DNA from 3 places in the Streptomyces sp. NPDC008163 genome. Region 3 is predicted to be linked to each of the others. Evidence: riboswitches for the same ligand, from Rfam matches in the RefSeq annotation. Region 3 holds a riboswitch; each other region holds the start of a gene.
What was found. Region 3 has a riboswitch for thiamine pyrophosphate ahead of ACFZAT_RS29815 (thiamine ABC transporter substrate-binding protein). Riboswitches for the same ligand answer to the same signal wherever they lie in the genome.
Positions count from the first base shown of each region.

Region 1: linked by a shared signal. The riboswitch ahead of ACFZAT_RS07960 (cytosine permease) and the one ahead of ACFZAT_RS29815 (thiamine ABC transporter substrate-binding protein) in region 3 are both predicted to bind thiamine pyrophosphate.
Region 2: linked by a shared signal. The riboswitch ahead of thiC (phosphomethylpyrimidine synthase ThiC) and the one ahead of ACFZAT_RS29815 (thiamine ABC transporter substrate-binding protein) in region 3 are both predicted to bind thiamine pyrophosphate.

Region 1 is NZ_JBIBHG010000003.1:8,933-18,557, reverse strand. Features, by position in the region: gene ACFZAT_RS08000 (FAD-dependent oxidoreductase) at 1-180, shown strand, start outside; gene ACFZAT_RS07995 (FAD-dependent oxidoreductase) at 177-1,388, shown strand; gene ACFZAT_RS07990 (hypothetical protein) at 1,401-1,772, opposite strand; gene ACFZAT_RS07985 (DUF309 domain-containing protein) at 1,816-2,346, opposite strand; gene ACFZAT_RS07980 (AAA family ATPase) at 2,457-5,090, shown strand; tRNA gene ACFZAT_RS07975 (tRNA-Pro) at 5,141-5,214, shown strand; gene ACFZAT_RS07970 (LPFR motif small protein) at 5,382-5,510, shown strand; gene ACFZAT_RS07965 (helix-turn-helix domain-containing protein) at 5,971-6,897, shown strand; gene ACFZAT_RS07960 (cytosine permease) at 7,097-8,479, opposite strand; TPP riboswitch at 8,470-8,563, opposite strand; gene ACFZAT_RS07955 (FBP domain-containing protein) at 8,607-9,101, opposite strand; gene ACFZAT_RS07950 (NUDIX domain-containing protein) at 9,152-9,625, opposite strand, start outside.
Region 2 is NZ_JBIBHG010000012.1:71,572-81,196, forward strand. Features, by position in the region: gene ACFZAT_RS25345 (SsgA family sporulation/cell division regulator) at 1-95, shown strand, start outside; gene ACFZAT_RS25350 (YibE/F family protein) at 175-1,497, opposite strand; TPP riboswitch at 1,568-1,701, shown strand; gene thiC (phosphomethylpyrimidine synthase ThiC) at 1,694-3,487, shown strand; gene ACFZAT_RS25360 (hypothetical protein) at 3,532-4,344, opposite strand; gene ACFZAT_RS25365 (metallophosphoesterase) at 4,528-5,586, opposite strand; gene ACFZAT_RS25370 (LacI family DNA-binding transcriptional regulator) at 5,762-6,874, opposite strand; gene hisC (histidinol-phosphate transaminase) at 7,246-8,325, shown strand; gene ACFZAT_RS25380 (cytochrome ubiquinol oxidase subunit I) at 8,563-9,625, shown strand, end outside.
Region 3 is NZ_JBIBHG010000016.1:92,979-102,603, reverse strand. Features, by position in the region: gene ACFZAT_RS29840 (ABC transporter ATP-binding protein) at 78-815, shown strand; gene ACFZAT_RS29835 (hypothetical protein) at 797-1,978, shown strand; gene ACFZAT_RS29830 (LOG family protein) at 2,085-3,206, shown strand; gene ACFZAT_RS29825 (ATP-binding cassette domain-containing protein) at 3,218-4,243, opposite strand; gene ACFZAT_RS29820 (ABC transporter permease subunit) at 4,246-5,850, opposite strand; gene ACFZAT_RS29815 (thiamine ABC transporter substrate-binding protein) at 5,937-7,040, opposite strand; TPP riboswitch at 7,125-7,241, opposite strand; gene rlmN (23S rRNA (adenine(2503)-C(2))-methyltransferase RlmN) at 7,312-8,418, opposite strand; gene ACFZAT_RS29805 (NUDIX domain-containing protein) at 8,581-9,069, opposite strand; gene ACFZAT_RS29800 (UTRA domain-containing protein) at 9,086-9,625, shown strand, end outside.

The DNA of each region.
Region 1 (9,625 bases), on a different contig from region 3:
ACGGTCGTCTGCCACTGCGAGCGCGTCACCGAGGGCGAGATCCGCGACGCCCTCACCTCGACGCTCCCGCCGCGCTCCTCCGCGGGGCTCGCCCGCAGGACCCGGGCCGGCAACGGACGCTGCCAGGGCTTCCACTGCGGGGCCGAGCTCCGCGCCCGGATCGAGGGGGCCCGCCCATGACCCGCCGCGAACACCTCGTCGACGTGCTGGTCGTCGGCGCCGGACCGGCCGGCCTCGCGGCGGCGGCCGGTCTCGCCGCCGCCGGGGTGCGGCGCGTCGAGGTCCTGGAACGCGACCAGGCACCGGGCGGCATCCCCAGGCACTGCGTCCACGGCGGATTCGGTACGCGCGCGAGCGGCGACCTCACCGGTCCCGTGTACGCCCTGCGCTGTGCGGCCGAGGCACGCGCGGCCGGCGCCACGCTCCGCACCGGCATCACGGTCACCGGCTGGGCCGGGCCCCGTACCCTCGACACCACGGGCCCGGACGGCCTGGAACGCATCACCGCCCGCGCCGTCGTCCTCGCCACCGGCGCCCGCGAACGCCCCCGCGCCGCCCGGCTCGTCCCCGGCACCCGCCCGGCCGGCGTCTACACCACCGGTGAACTCCAGCAGTCCGTCCACCTCCACCACCAGCGCATCGGCACCCGCGCGGTGGTCATCGGCGACGAACCCGTCAGCCTCGCCGCGGCCGACACCCTGCGCACCGCCGGGGTCCACCTCGTCGCCCGCGTCACGGAGCACCCGCCCCGCCCCTTCGCGGCCGTCCGCCCGGCCGGCGGCGCACCCCTGCTCACCCGCACCACCGTCACCGCCCTGACCGGCCGCCCCCGCCTCACCGGCGTCCGCGTGCGCCACGCGGACGGGCGGACCGCCACCCTGGCCTGCGACACCGTGGTCTTCACCGCCGACTGGATCCCCGACCACGAACTCGCCCGGCGCGGCGGCATCCCGCTGGACCCCGGCACCAGGGGACCCGCGCACGACCCCGCCTACCGCACCGGACAGCCGGGGGTCTTCGCCGTCGGGAACCTCCTGCGCGGCGGGGAGAGCGCGGCCACCGCCGCCCGCGAGGGCCGGGCCGTCACGGGCCCGGTGCTCGCCCACCTCGCCGGCGGGGCCTGGCCGGTGAGCGGGCCGCCCCTCGCCGTCGCCGCCCCGCTGGAGTGGATCGCCCCCAACCTCACCGGGCCCGGCGGCCGCCGCCTCCTGCTGCGGACCGGCCGCCGGCTGGCCGTACCCCTGCTCGTCGTCAGCCAGGACGGGGCGCTGCTGCACCGTAGACGCCTGGCGCGGTCCGTCGCGCCGGGCCGCACCTTCACCCTCGCCGCCGACTGGCTGCGACGCGTCGACCCCCACGGCGGCACGGTGCACATCCGGACCGCCTGACCCCCGCACCGCTCAGGGAATCAGCAGCCAGTCCGCGCCGATCGCGGCGGCCAGCCCGACGGCCAGCAGCCAACTGCCCAGCCGAGTACGCCCGTTGCGGCTCAGCTCGATCACGATCCCGCAGAGGATCAGCGCCAGCCCGTACACCCCGACCACCAGGACGGACGCGCGGCTCGCGAGCCGCAGCCCGAGCACCACCGCCATCGCCACCATGCCGACCGAGGAGAGCACGATGCGCAGCCGTCTGGCCTGCCGCGGGGTCAGCCGGCGCCCGCCGGCGTCCTCGCCCTCCGCGAGGTCGTCCGGAAGGTCGTCCGCGGCGTCCTCGGCGGTGTCCTCGGCTATCGGGGCGTCCACGGCTCGGTCCTGGTCAGAAGTGCTCATGAGGCGGGATCGTAATGGCTCCACCCCGGCCTGTTCGCCGTTGTCAACCAACACCGTCGAAACCCGGCCGAGTTGTGCCTCGGGGCTGCTCCTCGCGGAGCCTGGGTGCCGCCGCCCGCGCGTCCACCGGCCCCGCGCCCGTACGCTCCACCCGCACCGCCAGCTCCCGCGCCCAGCCGGTCAGCTCCCCCAGCCCCATCCCGTGCGCCTCGCCTGCCCCGTACGCCTCCAGTGCCGCCGCGCCGCGCCGCAGCAGCCGCGCCCCGCCGGTCGCGTTGCCCCGGGCGGCATGGGTCAGGCCCACGGCCAGCTGGGCGAGCCCGCGCCACAACTCCCGTTCCGTCTCGGGGCCCGACTTCCAGGCGTCCTCGAAGACCTCGTGCGCGTGGAACGGCATGCCCGCGTCCAGCAGCCGCTGCGCCTCCCGGACGGTCTCACCGGCGGTGCGTTCGACACCCTCCGGCTGGCGTTCCACCCCCGGAGCCCCGTACGGCAGCGGGCGTCCCAGCCCGTCACGGGGGCGCGCGTTGTGCGCCCGTCCCGCGGAATCCCGGTCCCTGCGTGTCTCGTTCACGCCCCCGATTGTGCCCCGCACCTGCGGCGAACTGTCCGAACCACTGTCCGTGGGACCCCGCGCGCGACTAGGCTCGACCACCATGGTCACCACTTTGGGGGAGGGTAGGCATGAAGCCGTCCCGGCCGCTTTATGAGCGCGAACCGGAACTCGCCGCTGCCGCACAAGCCATCGACTCGCTCTGCGGGGCACAGGCCACCGGCGGGCTGCTGATCTACAGCGGCGAGGCAGGCATCGGCAAGACCGCGCTCCTGGAGGAGATCCAGGCCATGGCGGCCGACCGGTGCACCATCTGGTCGGCCCGCGGCGGTGAGACGGTCACCTCGGTGCCGTTCCACGTCGTACGGCAGCTGCTCCAGCCCGCCCTGGGCCAGTTCCCGCCCGACGACATGAGGGCCCTGTTCGGCCCCTGGTTCGACAGCGCCGCCCCGGCCCTGGGGCTGGCCGAGCCCTCCGGCCCGCAGCCCGATCCGCAGGGTGTGCGCGACGGCCTCGACTACGTCGTGCGGCGGCTCGCCTCCCGGCTCAGCCACCGCCCGCTGCTCCTGATCATCGACGACGCCCACTGGGCGGACGGCGAATCCCTCGCCTGGCTCGCCTCGTTCACCGCCCGCCTCGGCGACCTGCGCGTGCTGGTCGTCCAGGCCCACCGCCCCGAGGAGCTGGCCGCCCGCGAGGCCGCGCGCAGCGCGGCCGACGGCCACCCCGCGCAGATCCGTGTCGCCCTGCGCGCCCTCACCCCGGACGCCACCGCCGAACTGGTCCGCGCCACCCTCGGCGAGCACGCCGACGACCCGTTCTGCCGCGAGGTCTGGGCCGTCACCGGCGGCAACCCGTACGAGGCGGTCGAGCTCGTCGCCAAGGTCCAGGACAAGGAGCTGGTCCCGCTGGAGGAGTCCGCCGGGCTCCTGCGCGAACTCGGCGCCTCCGCCCGGGGCAGCGGCCTCGTCGCCCGCCTCGAACGGCTCGGCACCAACGCCAACCGGTTCGCCTGGGCGGCCGCCGTCCTCGGCACCGAGATCTCCCAGGACGTCGCCGCGTCGCTGGCCGGGATGAGCTCCGCCGAGGCCGCGGACTGCACCGCCCGGCTGCGCGAGGCCCGTATCGTCACCGGCTTCGACCCGCTGGAGTTCGTGCACCCGCTGATCGCCTCGGCCGTCTACCGCTCCATCCCGCCCGCCACCCGCACCGCGATGCACGGCAGGGCCGCCTGGGCCATCACCAACGCCGGGCTCGGCCCCGCCGCGGCCTCCCGTCACCTGCTCGAAGTCCACCCGGACGACGACCAGGAACTCGTCGCGCAGCTGCGGGCCGCCGCCGAACAGCACCTCGCCGTCGGCGCCCCGGAGGCCGCCCGGCGCTGCCTGGAGCGCGCGCTCGAAGAGCCGCCGCGCCACGACGTACGCGCCACCCTGCTGTACGAGCTGGGCTGTGCGACGCTGCTCAGCTCCCCGGCCACCACCGTGCAGCACCTGCGGGCCGCCCTGGACATGCCCGGCCTCGTGGACGAGCTGCGGGTCGACGCCACGTTCCGGCTCGCCGCCGCGCTCTCCCACAACAACCAGCTCAAGGAGGCGGCCCTGGCCCTCGCGGCCGAGGCCGAACGCACGGCACCCGGACCCGGCCTGATGCGGCTCCAGGCCGCCCACTTCCTCTGGGAGGGCATGCAGGCCACCGAGGAGGACGGCCCGGGCCGCTCGCGTCGGCTCGCCGCCAACGCCGACCACCTCAAGGGCCGGGACAACGCCGAACGCGCCCTGCTCACCCTCCGCGCCTTCGACGCCATGCTGCGCGGCGAGAACGCCGAGGTCATCGTCGACTTCTGCGAGCGCGCCCTCGTGGACGGCCACCCCGCACGCGGACTCGGCTGGACCGATTCCGAGTGGGGCTTCGAGCTCCCCGCCATGGTCGGGATCACCTACGCCTTCACGGACCGGCTCGACCGGGCCGAGGAACTGTTCGGCGAGGCCGTCCGGGCGTTCGAGATCTCCGGCTGGAGCGGTGCCCACCTGGCCTTCGCACACACCCTGCTCGGCCTGGTCCACCGCCGCCGGGGCCGCCTCGCCGAAGCGGAGGCCTTCCTGCGCGAGGGACTGCGCCTCGCGGACCGCGTCGGCAGCGGGCTCCCCGTCCACTGGGACGCGGCCTGCCTGCTCATCGACACCCTGCTCGCCCGGGGCCGGGTCCCCGATGCCCGCAAGGTCGCCGACCAGTACGACTTCGGTCTGCCCTACCCGAGCGCCATGGTGCTGCCGGACGCGCCGTGCGTCCGGGGCCGCCTGCTGCTGGCCGAAGGCCGTACGAAGGAAGCGGTGACCGAGCTGGAGGCGGCCGGGCGCTCCCTCGAGCCGCGCGGCAGGTTCAACGGCATCTGGGGTCCGTGGGCCGGTGACCTGGCCCGCGCCCTCGCCGATGAGGACCCCGGCCGCGCCGCCCAGCTCGCCAACACGGCCCGGGTCCACGCGGAGCGGTTCGGCACGGAGACCGCCATCGGCGAGGCCCTGCGCTGCGTGGCCCTCTTCGCGCGCCCGGAGGAGTCCGTGCACCTCCTCGGCGAGGCGGTCCGCCACCTGGAGGCGTCCCCCTCCGGCTACGAGTTCGCGCAGTCCCTCTACGACTACGGAGTCGCCGCCCGCTCGCCCCGCGAACTGGCCCGCGCCCACAAACTGGCCACCGCCTGCGGCGCGGAAGGACTGGCCGCCCGCGCCCAGCAGGCACGCGCGTCGATCCGGTCCACCGAGTGAGGTAATGTTTTCCCTGCAGCCGCCACCCGGCGAGACCGGGCAGGCGACAGCGGGACGTGGCGCAGCTTGGTAGCGCACTTGACTGGGGGTCAAGGGGTCGCAGGTTCAAATCCTGTCGTCCCGACTGGATGCAGTCGCAGACGAGGGCCGGTTTCGGAATCACCGAAGCCGGCCCTCGGCCTTTGTCCGGCCTCCACCGCGGTGTTTTTCCGCCGGAAGCCCGGGTACGCGGTCGCCTACAGAGCACCACGACACTCCGGAGCAGGGGTGCGACCGAACAGAGGAGTAGCCATGCTGAAGGCGATTGCAGATGTGTTCCGTTCCATCGGCGGCGCCATCGCGACGGTGGTCACGCTTCCCTTCCGGGCCGTCGCCCGGCTCTTCAGCGGCGCGTCGAGCACCGCCAACGGCCACCACTGAGCGCGCCGGCACCCCGCAAGGGCACCCGAAGGGCAGCTCCGGAGAGATCCGGAGCCGCCCTTCGGCATGTCCGGGGGGTCATGAAGTAACGAATCATTGTTCAGAGCTTCGCCCGGGCCGGGGCGCCGGGGTGAGTGACTTCTTCCCGCCGATCGTCCGCGGCGCGCTGACCGTCCGCTCCCTGCCCGACGTCACCCGCTGGATCGACGGCCTCCCCGACCGGCCGCGCGACTGAGCGGACTTGGCATCGCGTGCACCCTTTCCTGGCAACCCGCGCAGACCTTCGCGGGTGCCCGGAAGCACTCGGTGGCCTGGGGGAGCCGCAGGCCCGGGTCCGCGCCGCGCCACGCGCTTGAGCTGCTGCGGGGCTGTCGCAGGCCCGATCTATTGTGTCCCTCGCGCCGCGTCGGGTCCGGGGGAGGAGCCGACGCGTGGGCGCACATGACGAGGGGGGTCTTGCATGTCGAACGCGAAGTCGGATCCGAAGAACCCGGCACCAAATGTCACGGCAACGGCACGCGCACAACTGGGCGCGGAGATGCGGAGGATCAAGGAGGGGGCGCAGCTCAGCTTCGGCGGGCTGGCCGGACGCACGCACTACAGCCGCTCCTCGTGGGAGAGGTTCCTCAACGGCAAGCAGTTGCCGACCCCCGTGGCGGTCGAGCAGCTGGCCGCCGTGGCCGGCACTCCGCCGGAGCCGTTGCTCGACCTGCTGGCCAGGGCCGGAACAGAGGTCACGGAGCCGGCGCCGGCCGCGCCCGGCAGGGCTGCGGGGTCGCCCACCGTCGCCGGTGACGCGGCCGCCGAGGGTCGGACGCCGGGCGAGCGGCCGGGTGTCTCGTGGCGGCGGCGCTGTGCGGTGATCGGATACATCGCGGCCGGTGCCCTGATGGGCTCGGTGGCGACGGGGCTGCTCTCCCCGTACCTCGCGGGAGCGGACCGGGGCCCGGACGACGCCACGACCCGTACCGAGGGCAAGAAGGCGAGCGGGCAGGGCGCGGACCTGGTGCCCGGCGCGGGCGACATCAAGGTCAAGTGCGCGTCGGACACCTGCTGGCGCAACGATCCCCAGGCCATGGAGTGCCAGTGGGACGCGAAGACCGCCAGGAGCACCTATCTGCGCGGCATGCAGATCGAACTGCGCTACAGCGCCGCCTGCCAGGCGGTCTGGGGCCGGATCGAGGGCGGGGCCGTCGGCGACAAGGTGATCATCAAGGACGCCCGGGGGATGGAGCTGGACGCCCTCATCCGCTTCGAGCACGACTCGTACACCAAGATGCTCGGCGTCTCCAAGGAGGCGCCGCTCGACTCCATGAGCGTGTGCGGGGAGATTCCGTCCGAGAAGCAGATGCAGTGCGCGCCGACGGGAACGGCCAGGATGCCCTGACTGACCGGGCGCCGGGACCGGTGCGCTGCCGCCGGTCCCGGCGCCCGTTGAAACGGGTGCGCGGTGATGCGGTGGTGCGCCCTCCGGCAGATCTTTGTACGCTGCCCACGCACCCACGCCCGGCTTCGTCTCCCGGGACGCTTTCCACGAGCGGCGCCTACCGCGACGACCGGTACACCGCCCTCGTCCGAAGGGTGAGTCAGCGGGCCCGGCGCATCCGCAGCGGGGCGTACACCGCGAGCGCCACGAGGAACGCCACCCCGTACGCCAGGTCCGCCCCGTGCAGCGCCTCGGCCACCGGGCCCACGTACAGGCCGGTGCTCATGAACGGCACCGCCGCCGCGAAGGCAACGGCGAACGCGGCGAGCGCCGGCCACCACGGGCGCGGCCGGGCGTGCTCGGCCGCGAGGTCGACGGGGGCGCCGCGCCGGGCCCGGGCGCGGACCAGCCAGTCCACGGACACGATCGCCACGAAGCCTGGGATCCAGTAGCCGACGAGAAGCAGCACGTTCTGGAACCGGGCCGTCGTGTCGGCCGCGTGCATCCACAGCACCAGCGGGAACCCCAGGGCGGCGGCGAGCGCGGCGGCCACCGGGCGCGGCAGGCGCACCCCCATGGTCTGCAACGCCAGCGAACCGCTGTAGTCGTTCATCGCGTTGCTGCACAGCGCGGCCAGCGCCACCGCGAGCAGCCCGAACGCCCCGAGCACACCCCCGCCGAGCAGGGAGTCGATACCGCGTGCGGTCTGGTCCGTGAAGACCGAGGCACCCCACAGCCCGATCGTCTGGACCGCCGCGAACGAGGCGCTGATCCCGCCGAGCGTGCACCAGAACATGCGCGTCCGGGACGTTCCGCGCGGCAGATAGCGGCTGAAGTCGCTCGCGTACGGTGCCCAGGACAGCGCGAGGCTCAGGGCGATGGTGCAGGTCAGGACGAACGCCCCGGCCCGGTCCGCGCCGTGCACGGTCGAGGCGGTCACCGGGTCCACCCCGCGCAGGAGCTTCGTGGCGAGCACGGCGAAGGCGGCTGCCAGGGCGAACGTCATGACGGTCTGGAGCCGGTGGATCACCTCGTAACCCAGCACCCCTAGCGCGCCCTGCGCGGCCATCATGACCAGCACCCCGAGCCAGAACGGCCAGCCGCACAGCTGCGCCAGCGCGTCCCCGCCGAAGAGGCCGATCAGGGCGTCCCAGGCGATGGACGACAGCCATTGCAGGGCGCCCGGCAGCACCACACCCGGTCCGAACGCCAGTTGGGCGAGCGGCAGTTGGCCGGAGCCGGTACGGCTGCCCCAGGTGCCGAGATACGCGGTCGGCGCGGCGCCGACGAGAGTGCCGAGCACGACGGCGGCGAGCGCGGTCGCGAAGTCCAGGCCGAGCGCGATGCCGACGGTGCCGGTGAAGACGCCGGTCATGGTCAGATTGGGCGCGAACCAGACGGTGAACAGCCGGCCCGCCCCGCCGTAACGCCGGTCCTCGGGGACCGGGGCTATCCCGTGCGCCTCGATGCGCAGGTCGCCCGGGGCGGTGGGCATGCGCCCGCCGAAAGCGGCGCGCTCGTCCTGGGCATACGGCAACGACATGGAGACATCCCTCCGCCAGTGCTAACTGGTTCAGGTTCGACGGGTGTGATCTCAGCCCCGTGCGGGGCACCCCGTGTCCGGTGTGGCGGCCAGGATAGCGCCGGTCCGTCCGATGTCGTCGCGAGGGTCAGCTGAAGAGCTTCGTCACGAACGCGTGGAGGTTGCCGACGGTGCGGGCGATCTGCTCCTCCGTGGTCAGGCTCTCCTTGAACCGGGCCCCGGAGTCCACCTTCTTCTTGCCGCGCACATACAGCGAGCAGGCCAGATCCGTGCACATGTACAGGCCGACCGAATTGCCGTCGCGCCCGGCGGGGCCGGTCTTGCGGGCGGTCATCAGGGAGACCCCGCTGCCCGGGTGCGTGGTCAGGCAGAGCGAGCACATGCTCCGGTGCAGGAAGCCGCGCTGCTGGGAGGGGAAGCGCAGCGAGATGCCGGCGGGCTCGCCCCCGTGCTCGGTGACGATGTAGCTGCGTCCCGGCGCGGACAGGTCGCGCCAGCCGAGGAAGTCGAGGTCGTCCCACGGCAGCTCCTCGAAATCGCGGGGGAGCGGCAGACGCTTGGCTTCCCCCTTGGAGCAATTCACGAACGATGAGCGGATGTCCTGCTCGGTCAGGGCCTTCATGACCACGAAGCTAACTCTGCCTATGGCCCCTAGGCAAACGATTAATTCAGTTAGGGGCTCACCTGGGGCACTTCGGGCGCGAGGGTGAGCCGGTGCACGGGTGGATGCGGGATGCCGAGATCCGGGCGCCAGGTCGCGAGGATCTGCGCGGACGGGTCGAAGAGCGGCGAGGGGAGCGCGTCGAGCGGGGTCCACTCCCAGGTGCTGATCAGATGCGGCTCGGTCACCCGCGCGGTGCCGGTGTCCACGCGCACCAGCGCGGCCATCGTCACGCGGTTGATCCCGCCGAGGGCGTCGTGCAGCATCGCGAAGACGGTGACCTCCTCCTCCGGGACCGTCAGCCCGGTCTCCTCGCGCAGTTCCCGCACGGCCGCCGCCACGACGGACTCCGGCACCGGGTCGACCTTGCCGCCGGGCAGCTCCCAGGTGCCGCTGTGGTGCCGTCCGAGCAGGATCCGGCCCCGCGCGTCCTGCACGATCACCCCGACCCCCAGCGCGGCCTGGGCCTCGGGCGGCCGGCTGTT
Region 2 (9,625 bases), on a different contig from region 3:
TTCCGCTCGGGCAGGAGTGCACGCTGGGTGACTTCGACGGCAATCTGGAGGAGGCGCTGGGGCGCATTCTGGCCGAAGAGCAGAACGCGGGCTGACGTGGTCCACGGCCCGGGAGCCGACTTGCCACTCGAACACGACACCTGCCGATCGGGTGAATCACGCTGTGTGTTCCGGTCACGGCTTCGCCCGCCGTCGCCGTCCCCTGCCGCTCCGCATGGGTGCCGATGCCCCGGCTTCCGCGCCGACCCCCGTGCGGTCCGCGGAGACGACCAGCGCGGCGAGCGCTGTCGTCACCGGTACGGAGGCGACCAGTCCGATCGAGCCGACGAGGGTACGCACGATCTCCTCCGCCACCAGCTCGCTGTTGGCGACCGTCCCCACACTGCTCTGCGCGACCGTGAACAGCAGCAGGAGGGGCAGCGCGGCGCCCGCATAGGCCAGCACCAGGGTGTTGACCACGGAGGCGATGTGATCGCGGCCGATTCTGATCCCTGCCCGGTAGAGCTGCTTCGCACTCATAGTGGGGTTCGCCCGGCGCAGTTCCCAGACCGCCGATGTCTGGGTGACCGTGACGTCGTCGAGCACGCCCAGGGAGCCGATGATGACGCCGGCCAGCAGCAGTCCGCTCATGTCGATGTGCGGATACAGGCCGTGGATGAGGCCGGTGCTGTCGTCGGTGTTCCCGCTCAGGCTTGCCCAGCCGATGAAGAGTGAGCCGAGCAGCCCGATCAGGAGCAGTGAGATCAGGGTGCCGATGACGGCGACGGAGGTGCGGGCGGTCGGTCCGTGGCAGATGTAGAGCGCGATCAGCATGATCGCTCCGGCCCCGACGACCGCCACCAGCAACGGATTCGAGCCCTGCAGTATGGCCGGAAGGATGAACAGGGTCAGTACGGCGAACGACAGGGCGAGCGCCACCAGGGCCATGACCCCGCGCATCCTGCCCACGAGCACCACGGCGAGGGCGAAGATTCCGGCCAGCAGATACAGGGGGAACTTCCGGTTCACGTCCGTCACGGAGTACTGGAGGTCATGGGGCGCGTCGGGGGCGTACGCCACCACCACCCCCTGGCCCTCCCGCAGTTGCCTCGGTGCGTCCGGCTGGACGACCTCGACGAACCGGCGCCCCGAGTCGGGGCCGGTGGTGACCTCGACGGTGGCCTTGTCGCAGAGGCTGCCGGACGTCGGCCGGTCCTCGGGGGGTCGGGTCTCGGCGCTTACGGGAAGCTGGGCGGCGTTCACGTCCTTGCAGTCGACCTCTACGACGCTCACCACCTTTCCCTGCTGGGTCTGCCGGTCGAAACCGACACCGGTCCGTTCGTGCGCCGGCGCACCGCCCGGCCAGAGCACCACGAGGCCGACGAGCACGGCGGCTGCGAAGGGGACCAGCACGGCGGCGATCACCTTGCGCAGATGGGCGGAGACGGGTGCGGCCGGGCCATGGCTGTGCGTGTGCTGATGGCCCTGCGGTTCCGGGTCGCGATGAGGGGACGTCACCGGCCGATCATCGCAAGAAGGAAGGGGCCCTCTGTTCAGCTCACCCGTCAGGGGGCTAGCGTGGTGGCACCTTTGCACACGCGGGAGCTCGGAGCACCGGGCTGAGAGGGCGCTGACCGCCGTACGACCGTACGGGAGACGCTGCGCCGACCGCCGAACCTGTTACCGGGTAATGCCGGCGTAGGGAGTAGGTCTCATGACCACATCGGACACACGCACGCCTGCCTCCAATCAGGGCGACGAGGCCGGGAAGTCCATCGGCTGGCACAAGGGATACGTCCAGGGGCCGCGCCCCGACATCCGGGTGCCGGTCCGCCAGGTGCACCTGACCAACGGCGAGGACGTGACGCTGTACGACACGTCCGGGCCGTACACCGACCCGGCCGTCGGGACCGACGTCCGGCGCGGCCTCGCACCGCTCCGGGAGAACTGGATCATCGCCCGCAGCGACACCGAGGAGTACGCGGGCCGCCCCGCCCGTCCCGAGGACGACGGGCTCAAGCACACCTCGCCTCGAGGTGGGCTGCGCAATCTGGACGCGGTGTTCCCCGGCCGTCCGCGCCGCCCGCGGCGGAGCCGGGACGGACGGCCCGTCACCCAGCTCGCGTACGCCCGCGGGGGCGAGATCACCCCGGAGATGGAGTACGTCGCGGTCCGCGAGAACGTGCCGGCGGAGGTGGTGCGCGAGGAGATCGCGGCCGGCCGCGCGGTGCTGCCCGCCAACGTCAACCACCCCGAGACCGAGCCGATGATCATCGGAAAGCGGTTCCTGGTGAAGGTCAATGCCAACATCGGCAACTCCGCGGTGACGTCCTCCATCGAGGAGGAGGTGGACAAGATGACGTGGGCGACCCGGTGGGGTGCGGACACGGTCATGGACCTTTCCACCGGCCGCAACATCCACACCACCCGTGAGTGGGTTCTTCGCAATTCACCCGTACCGATCGGAACCGTCCCCCTCTACCAGGCCCTTGAGAAGGTCGACGGGCGGGCGGAGGAACTGACCTGGGAGATCTACAAGGACACCGTCGTCGAGCAGGCCGAGCAGGGCGTGGACTACATGACGGTGCACGCCGGCGTGCGCCTGCCGTATGTGCCCCTCACCGCCCGGCGCAAGACCGGCATCGTCTCCCGGGGCGGCTCGATCATGGCGGCATGGTGCCTGGCACACCACAAGGAGTCTTTCCTGTACGAGCACTTCGAGGAGCTCTGCGAGATCCTCGCCGCGTACGACGTGACCTACTCCCTGGGCGACGGATTGCGGCCCGGGTCGATCGCGGACGCCAACGACGAGGCGCAGTTCGCCGAGCTGCGCACGCTCGGCGAACTGAACACGGTCGCCAAGCGGTTCGGCGTGCAGACCATGATCGAAGGGCCGGGACACGTCCCGATGCACAAGATCAAGGAGAACATCGACCTTCAGCAGGAGATCTGCGAGGAGGCGCCGTTCTACACGCTCGGCCCGCTGACCACCGACATCGCGCCGGCGTACGACCACATCACCTCGGGCATCGGCGCCGCGATGATCGCCTGGTGGGGGACGGCGATGCTCTGTTACGTGACGCCGAAGGAGCACCTGGGGCTGCCGAACCGGGACGATGTGAAGACCGGGGTCATCACGTACAAGATCGCTGCCCACGCCGCCGACCTGGCCAAGGGCCACCCGGGGGCGCAGGAGTGGGACGACGCGCTGTCGGACGCCCGGTTCGAGTTCCGCTGGGAGGACCAGTTCAACCTGGCGCTCGACCCGGACACGGCACGGGAGTTCCACGACGAGACCCTGCCCGCCGAACCCGCCAAGACGGCGCACTTCTGCTCGATGTGCGGTCCGAAATTCTGTTCGATGAAGATCAGCCACAGCATCACCGAGCAGTTCGGCGGTGCGGCCGGCACCGAGGCGACGGCCGAGGAGATCGCCGAGGGCATGCTCGGCAAGTCGCGTGAATTCGCGGCGGGCGGGAACCGGGTCTATCTGCCGTTGGCCGACTGACCGGCCGCACACGGCTCCGGCGCCTTCCGCCGGAGCCGTGGCGGTCAGTCCAGTTCGTGCTCGGGCCCGCCGAAGTCGGGGCTGGTGAAGTCCGGGCTGCTGTACGTGGGGCGGGGCGCCGCCGCCGGGCCCTCGTCCGGGCCGGCGAAGTCGGGCCTGCTGTAGCCGATCTTGGGGAGGCGGCCCGTCGGGCGGTGCGGGGCGGGGATCGCGGGACCGGCGGCGGGCTCGGCGAGGGCGTCGCGCAGGAAGGGCACGATGCCCCGCTCCAGCAGCGCCTGCCGCCAGGCGTCCTTGGCGCGGGCCACGTCGTCGGGCAGCTGCTCGCGGGCCTCGCGGGCCGACAGGGACGTCGAGCCGTTGCGCAGGGCGGCGATGAGCAGGCCGATGGCGGCGACGAAGATGGCGGCGGCCGTGACGGCGGCGAAGAACCAGCCGGCGTCCACCATGGGACCGGCGAACGCCGGTGGTGGCTCCAGCATCTTCAGGAGGTAGCCGACCAGCAGGAATATGGCCGCCGCCGTGCCCGCCAGCATCGGCGCCAGAACGGTGACGACCGCCCCTATGCCGGCGCCCGACTGGCCGAGGCCGTCCGGTGCTGTGCCGGATGCCGTGTCCCGGGCGGTGGCGCGTGCTTCGTCACGGGCCTTCACGTACTGCTCGTACTCGGCGGCGGCCGTGGCGGTGATCAGGGCGACGGCCGCCAGCGCCATGGTGCGCAGCTGGACGGCGTTGAGGCGTTCCCCTACGGCGGCCAGTTCCGGTCGTTCGTGTGCGTGACGCAGTGCGTCGTCGAGGAGCCGTTCGTACTCGGGCCGGTCCTCGGTCAGCAGGTGCGGAGCGCTGTTCATCTGCATCCCCCGATGCTCCGTCGGGCCTGTATGCCCGCTGGGTCCGGGCAGTTCGGGCGGAAACGGAGGAGAGCCTGCTACTGATAGGCCGATGGTAGAGCGCGCACGGCGCGGGGTGACAGAGGGTTTCCGGAAATAGCCCCTGTACTCGGCGTGGTCAGCTCGGGACGCTTCTTCCCCGCAGAGGGGTCAGTCATGCAGGGGGAGTTGGACGACCAGTAGCTTTCCGGCCATGGTCACCCCGCCGTCCATGGCGATGGCCAGCCCGTCGGCGTACACATGCGGCCCGTCGACCTGCGGCCCGGCACCGTCCTCGCCGTCCTCGGAGCCGACCTCGCCGGTCAGGTACGGGATGGGGCTGTGGCCATGGACGACCCGCCGGCCGCCGTAGGCCGCCATCAGCTCCTGGACGGCCTGGGGGCCCGAGTCGTCGCGGAAGGCGAACCGCTTGGTGAGCTTGCGGAACAGGTCCCAGCACTCGTCGGCGTCGTTGCGCGTGAGGATGGCGTGCACCGTGTCGTTGACGTCCTCGATGGTGGAGCCGTAGTCGAGGTACGCCGTCGTGTCCGAGTGCATCAGGAGGTGCCCGTCCTCCTCGACGACGGCGTCGAGCCGGGACATCCATTGGAGGTGGACGTCCTGAAGGCGCTCCATGTCCGTCTTCTGCCCGCCGTTGAGCAGCCAGGCCGCCTGGAAGGTGGCCGTTCCCGCGCCGGAGTTCACCGGGGTGTCGCCGAACCGCTTGGCCCCGATGAGCAGCAGCTCGTGGTTGCCCATCAAGGCCTTGCAGTATCCGCCGGCGGCCGCGGCCTCGGCGGAGAGCCGCATGACGAGGTCGATGACGCCGATGCCGTCGGGGCCCCGGTCGGTGAAGTCGCCGAGGAACCAGAGGCGCGCGTTGCCCGCCGCCCAGCGGCCTTCGGAGTCGATCAGACCCTGCTCCACGAGGGCCGCGATCAGCTCGTCCAGGTAGCCGTGGACGTCACCGACCACGTAGAGGGGGCCGAGGCCCGGGTCGGCGGCGGGGCGCGGTTCGGGCACGGGCTGCACCTGGGTGGGTTTGTCGACACTGATGACGGGAAGATCGCGCGCCGTCGGGGTGTACCCCTCCGGCGTCTCGCCCTCGGGGAAGGCGTTCCCCGGGTGTGGCGACGCGGGCGGCGCGGGGGACTGCGCATAGGGCGGTACGCGGAAGTCGCGCAACGTCGCCGTCCGCACCACGGGTTCCTGACCGGCCCCCTGTGTCATCGACCCCTCCACACCACCGTCGCGCCGCCGTACACCTGACGGGCCCTGCTGGTCGGGTTGGTCCGCGGTGTCGTGCGCCCATCATAGGAATGCAGATCGTGCTCTGGGACGCACCAGGGGTGGTGAATCCTTCCGCATGCCAGGTTCGTCGGTCGATTGGTCCTAATTGGGATGATCAGTCCCCTGCCGGGGAACGCGGCGCGCTGACCGTGGTGCGGGGCGGGCGGCGTTGTGAGGACGTCCGGACGATGAGCTCCGTCGGCACCACCCGTTCCACCGGACCGTCCTGATCGACGCCCTCGATGGCGTCGATGAGCAGCTGGACGACTGCCGTGCCGATCCTCCGCGGCTTCAGCGAGAGCGTCGTGATGGGCGGCTCGGTCGTCGCGTACACCGTGGATTCGCTGCAGCAGACGAGGAGCAGGTCCTCGGGGACGCGCAGGCCGTAGCGGCGGGCGGCCGCCAGCAGGTCCGTGCCGTTGGGGTCGAAGAGCCCGTAGACGGCGTCGGGGCGGTCCGGGCGGGCCAGCAGCCGGTCGGCGGCCACCGCCCCCGCGCACGGGTCGTGGGCGGGATAGGACTCGTAGACCGGATCCTGCCCCACGCGCTCGCACCAGTGCAGGTAGGCGGTGGTGGAGAGGCGGGTGTACGTGTCGGTGGTGGTGCCGGTGAGCAGTCCGATACGGCGGGCCCCGGCGGCGGCCAGATGGTCCAGGAGGTCGAGCACGGCCGCCCGGTGGTCGTTGTCCACCCAGGCGGTGACGGGCAGCGACCCGGCGGGACGGCCGTCGGAGACGACGGGCAGCCCTTGGCGCACCAGCTCGGAGACGACCGGGTCCTGATCGGACGGATCGATGACGACGGTGCCGTCGAGCGCCACGTTGGACCAGACGTCGTGGCGCGACGTGGCCGGCAGGATGACCAGGGCGTAGCCGCGGGCGAGGGCCGCCGAAGTGGCCGCCCTCGCCATTTCCGCGAAGTACGCGAACTCGGTGAAGGTGAAAGGTTCATCCCCGTACGTCGTCACGGTCAGGCCGATGAGGCCGGACTTGCCGGTACGGAGCGTGCGAGCCGCTGCGGAAGGGCGATAGCCCAGGCGCTCTGCGACCTCGCGGACATGGCGGCGGGTGGCGTCCGGGAGCCTGCCCTTGCCGTTGAGCGCGTCGGAGACGGTCGTGATGGAGACGCCGGCGGCGGCGGCCACATCCCGGATTCCGGCACGTCCCTGCCTGCCGCCGCGCCGGGGGGTCTCCGTCCGGCTCACCTGGTGCTTCCCTGCTGCTGTCATGGCGAGCCGATAGTAGGGGTCGGGCGGGGAATTGGTCCGGTCGCATATTCACGCGTTGACAGGCACGTTTCTGCAAGGCCAAAGAGCGGCAACCACCTTGCGAAACAAGGCTGTTGGCAGTGCCTACCGTCATGTGTCATGCATCCGACCGGATGGACCTGGCGAGGGGGCAAGGTCTCGAGGAGGTCTCAACTCACCTTTTCGAGGGACGCGCGCCACGGAGTGAGCCACCGGCGCGCGCCACCACCGGTCGCGCTCCCCCTCATTCCGGGGTTCACCGGACGAATCCGCTGTCCACCCGTTCGCAGCGGCGCCCAATCCTCATAAGGTGAGCAGTATTGATGTGTACGGATGGTCGAGGAGGACCTGCGGTGAGCCAGACGAGCCCCAAGCTGCGCGCCGAGCTGGACGGCGTTCCCGCCTATGTTCCGGGCAAACCGGCATCGGCGGACGGACCCGCCGCTTTCAAGCTGTCCTCCAACGAGAATCCGTATCCGCCGCTGCCGGGCGTGATGGAGAGCGCCCTCGCGGCCGCTGAGCACTTCAACCGCTACCCGGACATGGCCTGTACCGGTCTGATGAACGAGTTGTCCGACCGTTTCGGTGTGCCCGTCTCGCACCTGGCCACCGGAACCGGCTCGGTCGGCGTGGCCCAGCAACTGCTTCAGGCCACGTCCGGCCCGGGCGACGAGGTGATCTACGCCTGGCGTTCCTTCGAGGCGTACCCGATCATCACGCAGGTCAGCGGCGCGACCTCGGTCAAGGTGCCGCTGACCGACGGCGATGTGCACGACCTGGACGCGATGGCGGACGCGATCACCGACCGGACGCGGCTGATCTTCGTCTGCAACCCGAACAACCCGACCGGCACCGTCGTGCGCAGGGCCGAGCTGGAACGATTCCTCGACCGGGTGCCGAGCGATGTGCTCGTGGTGCTGGACGAGGCGTACAAGGAGTTCATCCGGGACACCGAGGTCCCCGACGGCCTTGAGATCTACCGGGACCGTCCCAACGTGGCGGTGCTGCGGACGTTCTCCAAGGCGTACGGGCTCGCGGGGCTGCGGGTCGGCTTCGCGGTGGCCCATGAGCCGGTGGCGGCCGCGCTGCGCAAGACCGCTGTGCCGTTCGGCGTCAGCCAGCTCGCCCAGGACGCGGCGGTGGCCTCGCTGCGCGCCGAGGACGAGCTGCTGGGCCGGGTCGGCTCGCTGGTGTGCGAGCGGGACCGGGTCTCCGAGGCCCTGGCGCGGCAGGGGTGGACGGTGCCCGTGTCCCAGGCGAACTTCGTCTGGCTGCGGCTGGGCGACCGCACCCTGGACTTCGCGGCGGCCTGCGAGAAGGCCGGTGTGGTGGTCCGGCCGTTCGCCGGCGAGGGTGTGCGTGTGACGATCGGCGAGGGCGAGGCGAACGACCTGTTCCTGAAGGTGACGGAGTCGTTCCGCCAGGAGCTGTAGCCGGCGTCGTCCGGCGGCCGGGCCCCGTATCTCGTGAGGGATGCGGGGCCCTTTCACATGCCCGGAGCGGGCTCGCCGCGTGACAGGGGACCCCGGGCGAAGGGACCGAAAGCGTGTGCGCCATAATTGCTTGTGAATGTGAACGCGTTCACAAGCGTGTCCTGCTTCCTCCCGTGATCCGTTGGATTTCACGGACAAATCGTCGCTGCGGCGGCGGTGACGTAAGGAGAAGACGACGTGGAGCTAGCTCTGGCGCCGGAGACCCTGGCGCGATGGCAGTTCGGTACGACGACCGTCTACCACTTCCTCTTCGTTCCTCTGACGATCTCTCTCGCGGCGCTCACCGCCGGCCTGCAGACCGCCTGGGTGCGGACGAACAAGGAGAAGTACCTCAGAGCGACCAAGTTCTGGGGAAAGCTCTTCCTGATCAACATCGCCATGGGTGTCGTCACCGGCATCGTCCAGGAGTTCCAGTTCGGGATGAACTGGTCCGACTACTCACGGTTCGTCGGTGACATTTTCGGGGCTCCGCTCGCGTTCGAAGCCCTGATCGCGTTCTTCTTCGAGTCCACCTTCATCGGCCTGTGGATCTTCGGCTGGGACAAGCTTCCGAAGAAGATCCACCTCGCCTGCATCTGGATGGTCTCCCTCGGTACCATCCTCTCCGCCTACTTCATCCTGGCGGCCAACTCCTGGATGCAGCACCCGGTCGGCTACCGCATCAACAAGGAACGCGGACGCGCCGAGCTGACCGACTTCTGGCAGGTGCTCACGCAGAACACCGCGCTGACCCAGTTCTTCCACACCATCACGGCCGCCTTCCTGGTCGGTGGCGCGTTCATGGTCGGCATCGCGGCCTTCCACCTGGCCCGCAAGAAGCACATTCCGGTGATGCGGACCTCGCTGCGACTGGGCCTGATCACCGTGGTGATCTCCGGCCTCCTGACCGCCGTCAGTGGTGACCAGCTCGGCAAGGTGATGTTCAAGCAGCAGCCGATGAAGATGGCGGCGGCCGAGGCGCTGTGGGACGGGCAGAACGCCGCGCCCTTCTCGATCTTCGCTTACGGGGACGTCAGCAAGGGCCACAACTCGGTCGAAATCTCGGTCCCCGGGGTGCTGTCCTTCCTCGCCGACGACGACTTCCACTCGTACGTGCCGGGCATCAACGACATCAACAAGGCGGAGCGGGAACGCTTTGGCCCCGGCGACTACCGGCCCAACATCCCCGTCGCCTTCTGGAGCTTCCGGTGGATGATCGGTTTCGGGATGGCCTCGTTCGGTCTCGGCATCCTCGGCCTGT
Region 3 (9,625 bases):
GCCGAGTGACCGATCGGCCCCCTCTTCGTTCCCCCGTACGGGGGACGGGATATCTGATCTGAACCGAGGTGTACGCCATGGTGGCCCCGCCGGACAACGATGTGATCTGGGCGCGTTCCCTGCAGCACTCCCACAACGGCTCACCCGCGCTCGGCGGGGTCTCCCTGGGCATCCGCGACGGCGAGATCCTCGCGGTGACCGGTCCGCGCGGCAGCGGCAAGACGACGCTGCTGCACTGCCTGTCCGGCCAGCTGGTGCCCGAGCAGGGCGAGGTCTGGTTCAACAGCGTGCCGGTGCACACGATGGGGCCGAGGCTGCGCGAGCGGCTGCGCCGCGACAAGTTCGGCTGGATCGCCCCCGAGCCCCAGCTCGTCCCGGAGCTGAACACCTGGGAGAACACCGCCCTGCCGCTCCTGCTGCGCGGCGCCTCGCACCGGGAGGCCCGGAAGGCCGCCATGGAGTGGCTGGAGCGGCTGGACATCGGCACGTGCGCCAAGAAGCGCCCGCACACCCTCCAGCAGAGCCAGCGGCAGCGGATCGCGGTGGCCCGCGCGCTGGCCGCCGGGCCCTCGGTGATCTTCGCCGACGAGCCGACCGCGACGCTGCACCGCACGGACCGCACGCATGTCCTGCGGACCCTGACCAGCGCCGCCCGCTCGCACGGGATCACGGTGGTGCTCGCCACGCACGACGCCGAGATCGCCGCGCTCGCCGACCGTGTGGTGCCCCTGCTCGACGGGCGCCGCGTCTCCACGGTCGGCCTGCCCGCCGAAGCCGATCCGGAGGGGCGCGCGGCGTGCTCGCTCTCCGTCTAGCCCGCGGTTCCCATCCGCTGGTCCTGATGCGGCGGCTGCTGGTCGCGGCCGCCTCCGCCGGGGTCGGCTTCCTACTCCTGTGCACCCTCGGCTACACCGCCGCGCACCCGCACTCGGCGGGGGCGGTGCTGCGGCTGCTGTGGTGCTTCGTCCCGCTGGCGGCGACCGTGCAGTTCGCGGTCGCGGTGGCCCGTACGGATCCGAGCACCCGGCCGCGTACCGGGCTGTCCGCCGTGGGCCTCGGGCCGGTGAAGCTGAGCGTGCTCGCCGCGGTCTCCACCGCCGTCTCGTGCACCCTGGGCTCCGCGGTGGCGCTGCTGTTCTTCCTCCACTTGCGCGGCGACCTGTCCGGGCTGCCGTTCGACGGTGCCGCCGCCGACCTGCTCGGCGCGGACGCCTCGCTGCCGATCGCCGCCGTCCTCGTCCTGCTGGCCCTGGTGCCGGTGGCGGCCGCTACGGCGAGTGCGCTGGCGCTGCGCGGCCGGCCCGTGCGGGCGGCACGCGAGACGGACGACAGCGGCGACCTGGTGCCCGCCGAGGAGGTCCCCGCCCCCGCCGCGCCGCCGGGCGGGCTGCCCTGGGGCGTCGCCCTGACCGCCGCCGGGCTCGCCGTCGAGGCGTACGCGAGCCGGGGCACGCCCGGCAGCCCCTTCCCGCTGCCCGGCAAGCTGGACTCCACCCCGGCCTGGGTGCTCGTCGGCTGGACGCTGACGGCGATCGGCCTGGCCACGGCGGGCCCCGGCCTGACCTACCTGTGCGGCAAGCTGCTCCAGACGGTCCGGCCCGGAGCCGTACGCCTGCTGGCCGGCCGGGTCCTGATGGACGAGGCGCGCCGGATCGGCCGCCCACTGGGGATCGTCTGCGCCGTCCTGTCGGCGGTCATCGCCGCCTTCGCGTTGTACGGGACCGGGCCCCGGCCGTTCGGTCCGCTCACGGCCCTGGGCGCGGTGCTCGTCGTCGGCTGCACCACGGCGACGCTGCTGACCTCGGCCCTGGAGGCCCGCCAGGCCCGCGCCGAGACGGCCAGGGCGCTGCTGCGGCTCGGGGCTCCGGCCTCGGCGCTGCGCGCGGCGACTGGGTTGCGCGCGGTGGCGCTGCTGGTCCTCTTCGCCCCGCTCACCTGGGCGATCGCCGAGCTGGCCGCGCTGCCGCTGACCCCCTGAGCGCGGCTCGACGCGACCGACGGACCGGCCGGGCTCGCTGCCCGGCCGGTTCCGTGTTTCCGGGCGCGCGCACTTGTCGGATGAGCATTTCGTAGCATGGCCCCTCATGGGGAACGCGGACGAGCACAAGAACACCCACGGCGACGAGATCGAGTCGCTGGCCGAATTCGACGCGGCGGTGGCCGCCGGTTCGCTGGCCGGGCGCCGGGTGCAGTCGGTGGACCTGACGGAGCGGAGCGCGGAGCTGCTGGCCACGGACACCGCCGGGGCCGTGTTCCTCGGCTGCCCGATGGAGCCCGGCCCCGAGGAGAAGGTCCGGGCCGGCGGGGCCTTCGTCTTCCCGCCCGTCCCGGGCCTGCCCTTCGACCCGTACCGGGGCCTGCTCTACTCCCCCGACGCGCTCTACGACGGCCTCGCCCGGAAGGGTTACGCGGCCACGCCGGACGCCCTGGCCCACGACTGGTTCCGGCGGACCCGGTCGGACGGCGACGTGTTCGCCTCGATGCTCCGGGCGCTGCACGACGACGCGATCTCGGACGCGCTGGAGGAGGTGCTCGCCGGGGCCCGGGTCGCCGGTGTGATGGGCGGTCACGCGCTGGACCGGGGCAGCGCCGGTTACGCCGCTGCGGCCCGGCTCGGCAGAACCCTGGCCCGCAGCGGCCTCACCGTGGCGACCGGGGGCGGCCCGGGCGCGATGGAGGCGGCCAACCTGGGGGCGTACGCGGCGCCGCACGACGACGCGATGCTGGACGAGGCGTGCGCGATGCTGGGCGCGGTGCCGTCCTTCACGCCCTCGGTCACCGACTGGGCGCGGGCCGCCTTCGCGGTACGGGAGCGCTGGCCGGACGGCGGCCCGTCCGTGGCGATCCCCACCTGGTTCTACGGCCACGAGCCGCCGAACCCGTTCGCCGGGCACATCGCCAAGTACTTCACCAACGCCCTGCGCGAGGACGGGCTGCTGGCCCGGTCGGACGCCGGCGTGATCTTCCTTCCCGGAGCGGCCGGGACCGTCCAGGAAATCTTCGACAGCGTCACCCCCAACTACTACGAGTCACGCGGCGAACCCGTCCCGATGGTGCTGGTGGACCACGACCACTGGACCCGCGAGCTCCCCGCCTGGCCCCTCCTCCAAACCCTGGCGTCCGGCCGGAAGATGGAGGCCCGCATCGCCCTGGTCGACACGGTGGAGGAAGCGCCGGAGGCCCTTGCCCGGCTGTCGGAGGCGTAACCCTCTCCCCGTCAGAACACCGCCGGCAGCACCACGCACTCCGGTGCGTCGAAGGTGACGCCCACCCGCTCGCCCTCCTCCGGTGTTCCGCGCAGGGGGCACTCGGCCTCCAGCAGGGGGCCGTGTTCCGGGTGCAGGGTCACGGCGACGTGGCTGCCCCGGAAGGTGCGGGCGCCCACGACGCAGCGCAGGCCCTTCTCGGGGGCGCCGATGCGGACCCCGGCCGGCCGCACCAGCAGATCGCAGGCGCCCTGCGGTGACCCCGCCGGCACCGGCACCTCGCCCCACTCCGTGTCCGCCGCCTCCCCCTCGACGGTCGCCTCGACGACGTTGTCGAAGCCCAGGAAGCGGGCCACGAAGGCGGAGGCGGGGCGCTGCCACACCTCCAGCGGGGTGCCCACCTGGGCGACGCGGCCCTCGCGCATCACGACGACCCGGTCGGCCAGCGCGAACGCCTCGCCCTGGTCGTGGGTGACGGCGAGCACGGTGGTGCCGAGGCGGCCGAAGAGGGCGCGCAGCTCCACGACGAGCCGTTCGCGCAGGCTGCGGTCCAGCTGGCCCAGGGGCTCGTCGAGCATCAGCAGCCGAGGGCTGGGGGCGAGCGCCCGGGCCAGGGCGACGCGCTGCTGCTCGCCGCCGGAGAGCGCGGCGACGGCGCGGCGTGCGGCGCCGGGGAGGCCCACGAGGTCGAGGAGTTCGGCGACCCGGCGGTCCTGTTCACCCCGGCCGACGCCGTGCATCCGCAGGCCGAAGGCGACGTTGGCGCCGACGTCGCGGTGCGGGAAGAGCTGGTGGTCCTGGAACATCAGGCCGAGGCCGCGCCGGTGGACCGGGATGCCGTCCTGGTCGGTGCCGTCGAGCAGGACCCGGCCGCCGTCCGGCTCCTGGAGCCCTGCGACCAGGCGCAGCAGGGTGGACTTGCCGCTGCCGCTCGGCCCGAGGACGCAGACGATCTCGTGGTCGGCGACCTCCAGGTCGACCCCGTCGAGCGCGGCCCGGTCGCCGAAGCGGACGGTGGCCGATTCGAGCGTCAGCATCTCTAGAACTCCCCGGATCGGTCGGTGCGGATGCGTTCGAGCAGCAGCAGCGACACCGCGCACACGAGCATCAGGATGGTGCTGAGGGCCATGGCCTGGCCGTAATTGAGCTCCCCGGACCGGCCTAGCAGCCGCGCCACGGCCACCGGCAGCGTCGGGTTGTCGGGCCGCGCGATGAACACGGTCGCGCCGAACTCCCCCAGCGACACGGCGAACGCGAACCCGGCGGCGACCAGCAGCGCCCGCCGTACGAGCGGGAAGTCCACCTCGCGCCAGGCCCGCAGCGGCGACGCCCCGAGCACCGCCGCCGCCTCCCGCAGCCGGGTGTCCACCGCGCGCAGGACCGGCAGCATCGTCCGTACGACGAAGGGCACCCCGACCAGCGCCTGGGCGAGCGGCACCAGGATCCAGGAGGTACGGAGGTCGAGCGGCGGCTTGTCCAGGGTGATCAGGAAGCCGAAGCCGACGGTGACCGCCGAGACCCCGAGCGGCAGCATCAGCAGCGCGTCGAAGCCCCGGACGAGCCGCCCCGCCCGCCGGGTGAGCGCGGCGGCGGCGAGCCCGCCGACGACGAGGGCGATCAGCGTCGCGACGACGGCGTAGCGCAGGGAGTTCCCGATCGCCTCGACCGGCGCCACCAGGAACGTACCGCTGTTGGCGTCCGCCGAGGTCAGCGCGCGGTAGTAGGCGAGACCGGAGCCGCCCAGCGAGCGTTCCACCAGGACGGCGAGCGGCAGCAGGACCAGCAGCAGCACGCTCAGCAGGACCCCGGCGAGCAGCATCCACTGGCCGGCCCCGCGCGGCCTGCGCGCGGTCGCCGAGGGGTCGACCAGCTTCAGCGCGCGCTCCCTGCGGCGTACGGTCCAGGCGTGCACGGCGAGGATCGCGCCGACGGCGGCGAACTGCACGAGCGTCAGCACGGCGGCCGTGGGCAGCGCGAGCAGTTGCGCGGTCTGCCGGTAGATCTCCACCTCCAGCGTGGAGAAGCCGGGGCCGCCGAGGATCTGTACGACTCCGAAGGAGGTGAAGGTGAAGAGGAAGACCATCAGCGCGGCGGCGGCCACGGCCGGGGCGAGCGCGGGCAGGGTCACGCGGCGCCAGGCGGCGAACCGGCTCGCGCCGAGCACCCGGGCGGCCTCCTCCTGGCGCGGGTCGAGCTGTGCCCAGAGCCCGCCGACGGTCCGGACGACGACCGCGTAGTTGAAGAAGACGTGCGCCAGCAGGATCGCCCACACGGTCGTGTCGAGCCGCACGCCCCACAGCTCGTCCAGCAGCCCACCGCGCCCGAGCAGCGCGAGGAACGCGGTGCCCACCACGACGGTCGGCAGCACGAACGGCACCGTGACCACGGCCCGCAGCACCTGCTTGCCGGGGAAGTCGAACCGGGCGAAGACATACGCGCCGGGCAGCGCGATCAGCAGGGTCAGCGCGGTCGAGGCGAGCGCCTGCCACAGCGTGAACCAGAGGACGTCCCGGATCTCCGGCCGGGCCAGCACCTCGCCGAACCTGCCGAACTGCCAGACGCCGTCCGCCTTGAGCCCCCGGCCCACGATCGCGGCGACCGGGTAGGCGAAGAACACGGCGAAGAACGCGACGGGCACGGCCATCAGGCCGAGCCGCACCGCGGCCCCGCGCCGGGCCCGGGCGCGTGCGGACCTCCCGCGCGCGCCCGGTCCGCGTACGGGGGTCTTCGCTACTTCACTACGAGCGAGGACCACGACTGGACCCACTGCTCACGGTTCTTGGCGATGGTGTCCGGGGCCACGGTCGCCGGCTTCTCCGCGGTGGCGCCGAACTTCGTGAAGAGCTCGGGCAACTCGGCGTCCTTGGCGACCGGGCTGACGAACATGGTGAGCGGCATGTCCTCCTGGAACTCCTTCCCGATCAGGAAGTCCAGCAGGGCCTTGCCGCCCGCCTCGTTCTTCGCACCGTCCAGCAGACCGGCGAACTCGATCTGGCGGAAGCACGTCCCGGTGGCGACCCCGGTCGGCGCGGTCTTCGGCCGCGGGTCCGCGTACAGCACCTCGACGGGCGGGCTGGAGGCGTAGCTGACGACGAGCGGCCGGTCGGCCTTGGCCTTCCTGCCGCCGGCCGAGCCGGAGAACTCCTCGTTGTACGCCTGTTCCCAGCCGTCCACGACCTTGACGCCGTTGTCCTTCAGCTTCTTCCAGTAGTCCTGGTAGCCGTCCTCGCCGAAGGTGGCGACGGTGCCGAGGAGGAAGCCGAGGCCGGGCGAGGAGGTCGCGGCGTTCTCGGTGACGAGCAGGTTCTTGTACGCGGGCTTCGCCAGGTCCGCGAAGGTCTTCGGCGGCGCGAGCTTCTTGTCGGCGAAGTACTTCTTGTCGTAGTTGACGCAGATGTCGCCGGTGTCGACCGGGGTGACGCGGTGCTTGTCCGCGTCCAGCTGGACATCGACCGGGACCCGGTCCAGGCCCTTGGCCTCGTACGGGGTGAACAGGCCGTTGTCCAGGGCGCGCGAGAGCAGGGTGTTGTCGACGCCGAAGAACACGTCGCCGCGCGGGGAACCCTTGGTCAGGATCTCCTGGTTCAGCGCGGCGCCCGCGTCCCCGCTCTTGAGGACCTTGACGGTGTAGCCGGTCTGCCGGGTGAACTCCTTCAGCACGCCCTTGGAGGCGTTGAAGGAGTCGTGGCTGACGAGGGTGACGGTCTTTGAACCGGCGCCCTGGGTGGAACCGGAACCGGAGCCCGAGTCGTCGGAACTTCCGCAGCCGGCCAGCGCGGTGACGCCGAGCGCGGCGGCGACGGCCGCCACCGCGGCCTTCTGGGTGGTGCTCATGTGTGATTCCTCCTGGAGTGACCAGGAAGAGACGCGGCCCCGCCCGCACACCGGCCGGAGCCGGAAGCGGGCAGGGCGCAACAGCTTGAGTATGGTCCGAACTTCCTACCCGGAATGACCCGGGCGAGGTTCAGAGGGTCTGCGGCCAACCTGTCCTTGGTGCCGCACTCTCAGCGCTGTGGCGCTCCCCTGTCGGAATATGCAGTTGACTTCGGCCCCAGGCTACACGGCCGTTTTCGGCCGTGGTCCCGGGCACCGACGGCCGCCCGCCTCAGCGCTCGGAGGCCGCCAGCTGTCCGCAGGCGCCGTCGATCTCCTGTCCCCGGGTGTCGCGGACGGTGACCGGCACCCCGTGGGACGCGATGGCCTCCACGAACGCCCGCTCGTCCTCGGGCCGCGAGGCGGTCCACTTGGAGCCGGGCGTCGGATTGAGCGGGATCAGGTTGACGTGGACCCGCTTGCCCTTGAGGAGGCGGCCCAGCAGGTCGCCGCGCCACGCCTGGTCGTTGATGTCGCGGATCAGGGCGTACTCGATGGAGATGCGACGGCCCGACTTCTCCGCGTACTCCCACGCGGCGTCCAGCACCTCGCGCACCTTCCACCGGGTGTTCACCGGCACGAGGGTGTCGCGCAGCTCGTCGTCCGGGGCGTGCAGCGAGACCGCGAGGCGGCACTTGAACCCCTCGTCGGCGAACCGCAGCATCGCGGGCACCAGGCCGACGGTGGAGACGGTGATCCCGCGCTGCGAGAGGCCGAGGCCGTCGGGCTCGGGGTCGGTGAGCCGGCGGATCGCGCCGACGACGCGGTTGTAGTTGGCCAGCGGCTCGCCCATGCCCATGAACACGATGTTGGAGAGCCGGGCGGGCCCGCCGGGAACCTCGCCGTCGCGCAGCGCGCGCATGCCGTCCACGATCTGGTGGACGATCTCCGCGGTCGACAGGTTGCGGTCGAGTCCGGCCTGCCCGGTCGCGCAGAACGGGCAGTTCATCCCGCAGCCGGCCTGCGAGGAGATGCACATCGTGACCCGCTCCGGGTAGCGCATCAGGACGGACTCGACCAGCGTCCCGTCGTGCAGCTTCCAGAGGGTCTTACGGGTGGTGTCGTCGTCGCAGCTGATGTGCCGGACGACGGACATCAGGTCGGGGAACATCGCCTCGGCGAGCTTGTCCCGCGATCCGGCCGGGATGTTGGTCCACTCGGCCGGGTCGTGCGCGTACCGCGCGAAGTAGTGCTGCGAGAGCTGCTGGGCGCGGAACGGCTTCTCGCCGATCGCGGCGACGGCCTCCCTGCGCTCGGCGGGCGTGAGGTCGGCGAGGTGCCGCGGCGGCTTCTTGGCTCCGCGGGGCGCGACGAAAGTGAGTTCTCCGGGCTTAGGCATGGTTCTTCCAGTGTCGCAGACAAGCCGAGGTGCCCCGCGTCGTCGCCCAGCTCAGCCCGGGTGACTGCTACGCGAACCCGGTCGTTACTGGTCGTGGTCGGTGGTCACTGGCGACCCTGGGACGGCCCACAGACGGCCCCGTGCCACGCTTCAGTCAGCAGGTCAGGCGCGCGAGACGGCATCGGGGCCCGGCTTCAGCAGGCGGCGGCCATCGTGCGCGCGCACCTGCGTCGCTCCTCCGTCGAGCGCATCCAGAACCCGGACCGCGTACGCCTCGGTCATGAGGGTTCGGACCTCCTCGCGAGTGAGCCACCGCACAGCCGTCGACTCGTCCGAGGTTCGCTCCCGGCCTCCCGTTGGCCGGCACAGGAAAACCAGGGCCACTACGCCGCGCGCCATGTTCTTGTACACGCCTGTCAGGCGGACCGGGTCCACCTCGATTCCGGTCTCTTCCATGACTTCTCGGCAGGCACCAACTTCCGGCCGCTCATCGAGTTCAAGAACGCCGCCCGGCGCCTCCCAGGCACCGTTGTCGGCCCGCCGGATGGCAAGGACCCGACCATCTTCACGAACGACTACGCCAGCCACTGAGACCGAGTGCAGCGACATTGACGCATCTTCCTGGGTAGCGTTACTCATGTATATGAGCATAGGAGAGCAGAAGGACATGGGCACAACAGCCGTAAGGGACTCTGGTCAGCCACGGTACCTACAGATCGCCGACGACCTCGCTCGGCAGATCAGGGAAGGGGTCCTTAAGCCTGGGCAGAAGGTGCCCAGCGAATCCGAGCTCATGACCCGCTACTCCGTTTCACAGGGCACGGCACGGAAGGCAGTCGCAGAGCTCCGACCGACCGGTCTCATCGACACCCTCCACGGCAAGGGTTCGTTCGTGAAGAGCCAGCCGCCCGTTCGCCGCAAGTCGTCGGACCGCTTCAGGCGCTCACACCGACGAGCCGGTAAGGCCGCGTACATCGCGGAGACGGAGCAGGCAGGCAAGAAGCCCGGGGTCACCGTGCTCTACATCGGCCCGACGGAAGCGGTGGGCGAGATCGCGGAGCGCCTGGGCGTACCGGAAGGAACCAAAGTCCTCGCGCGTCGGCGCCTCTACTTCAGTGATGGCACTCCGACCGAAGAGGCCACCTCCTACCTGCCCTGGGACATCGCGAAGGACATTCCAGAGCTGTTCGAGGAGAATCCCGGCGGC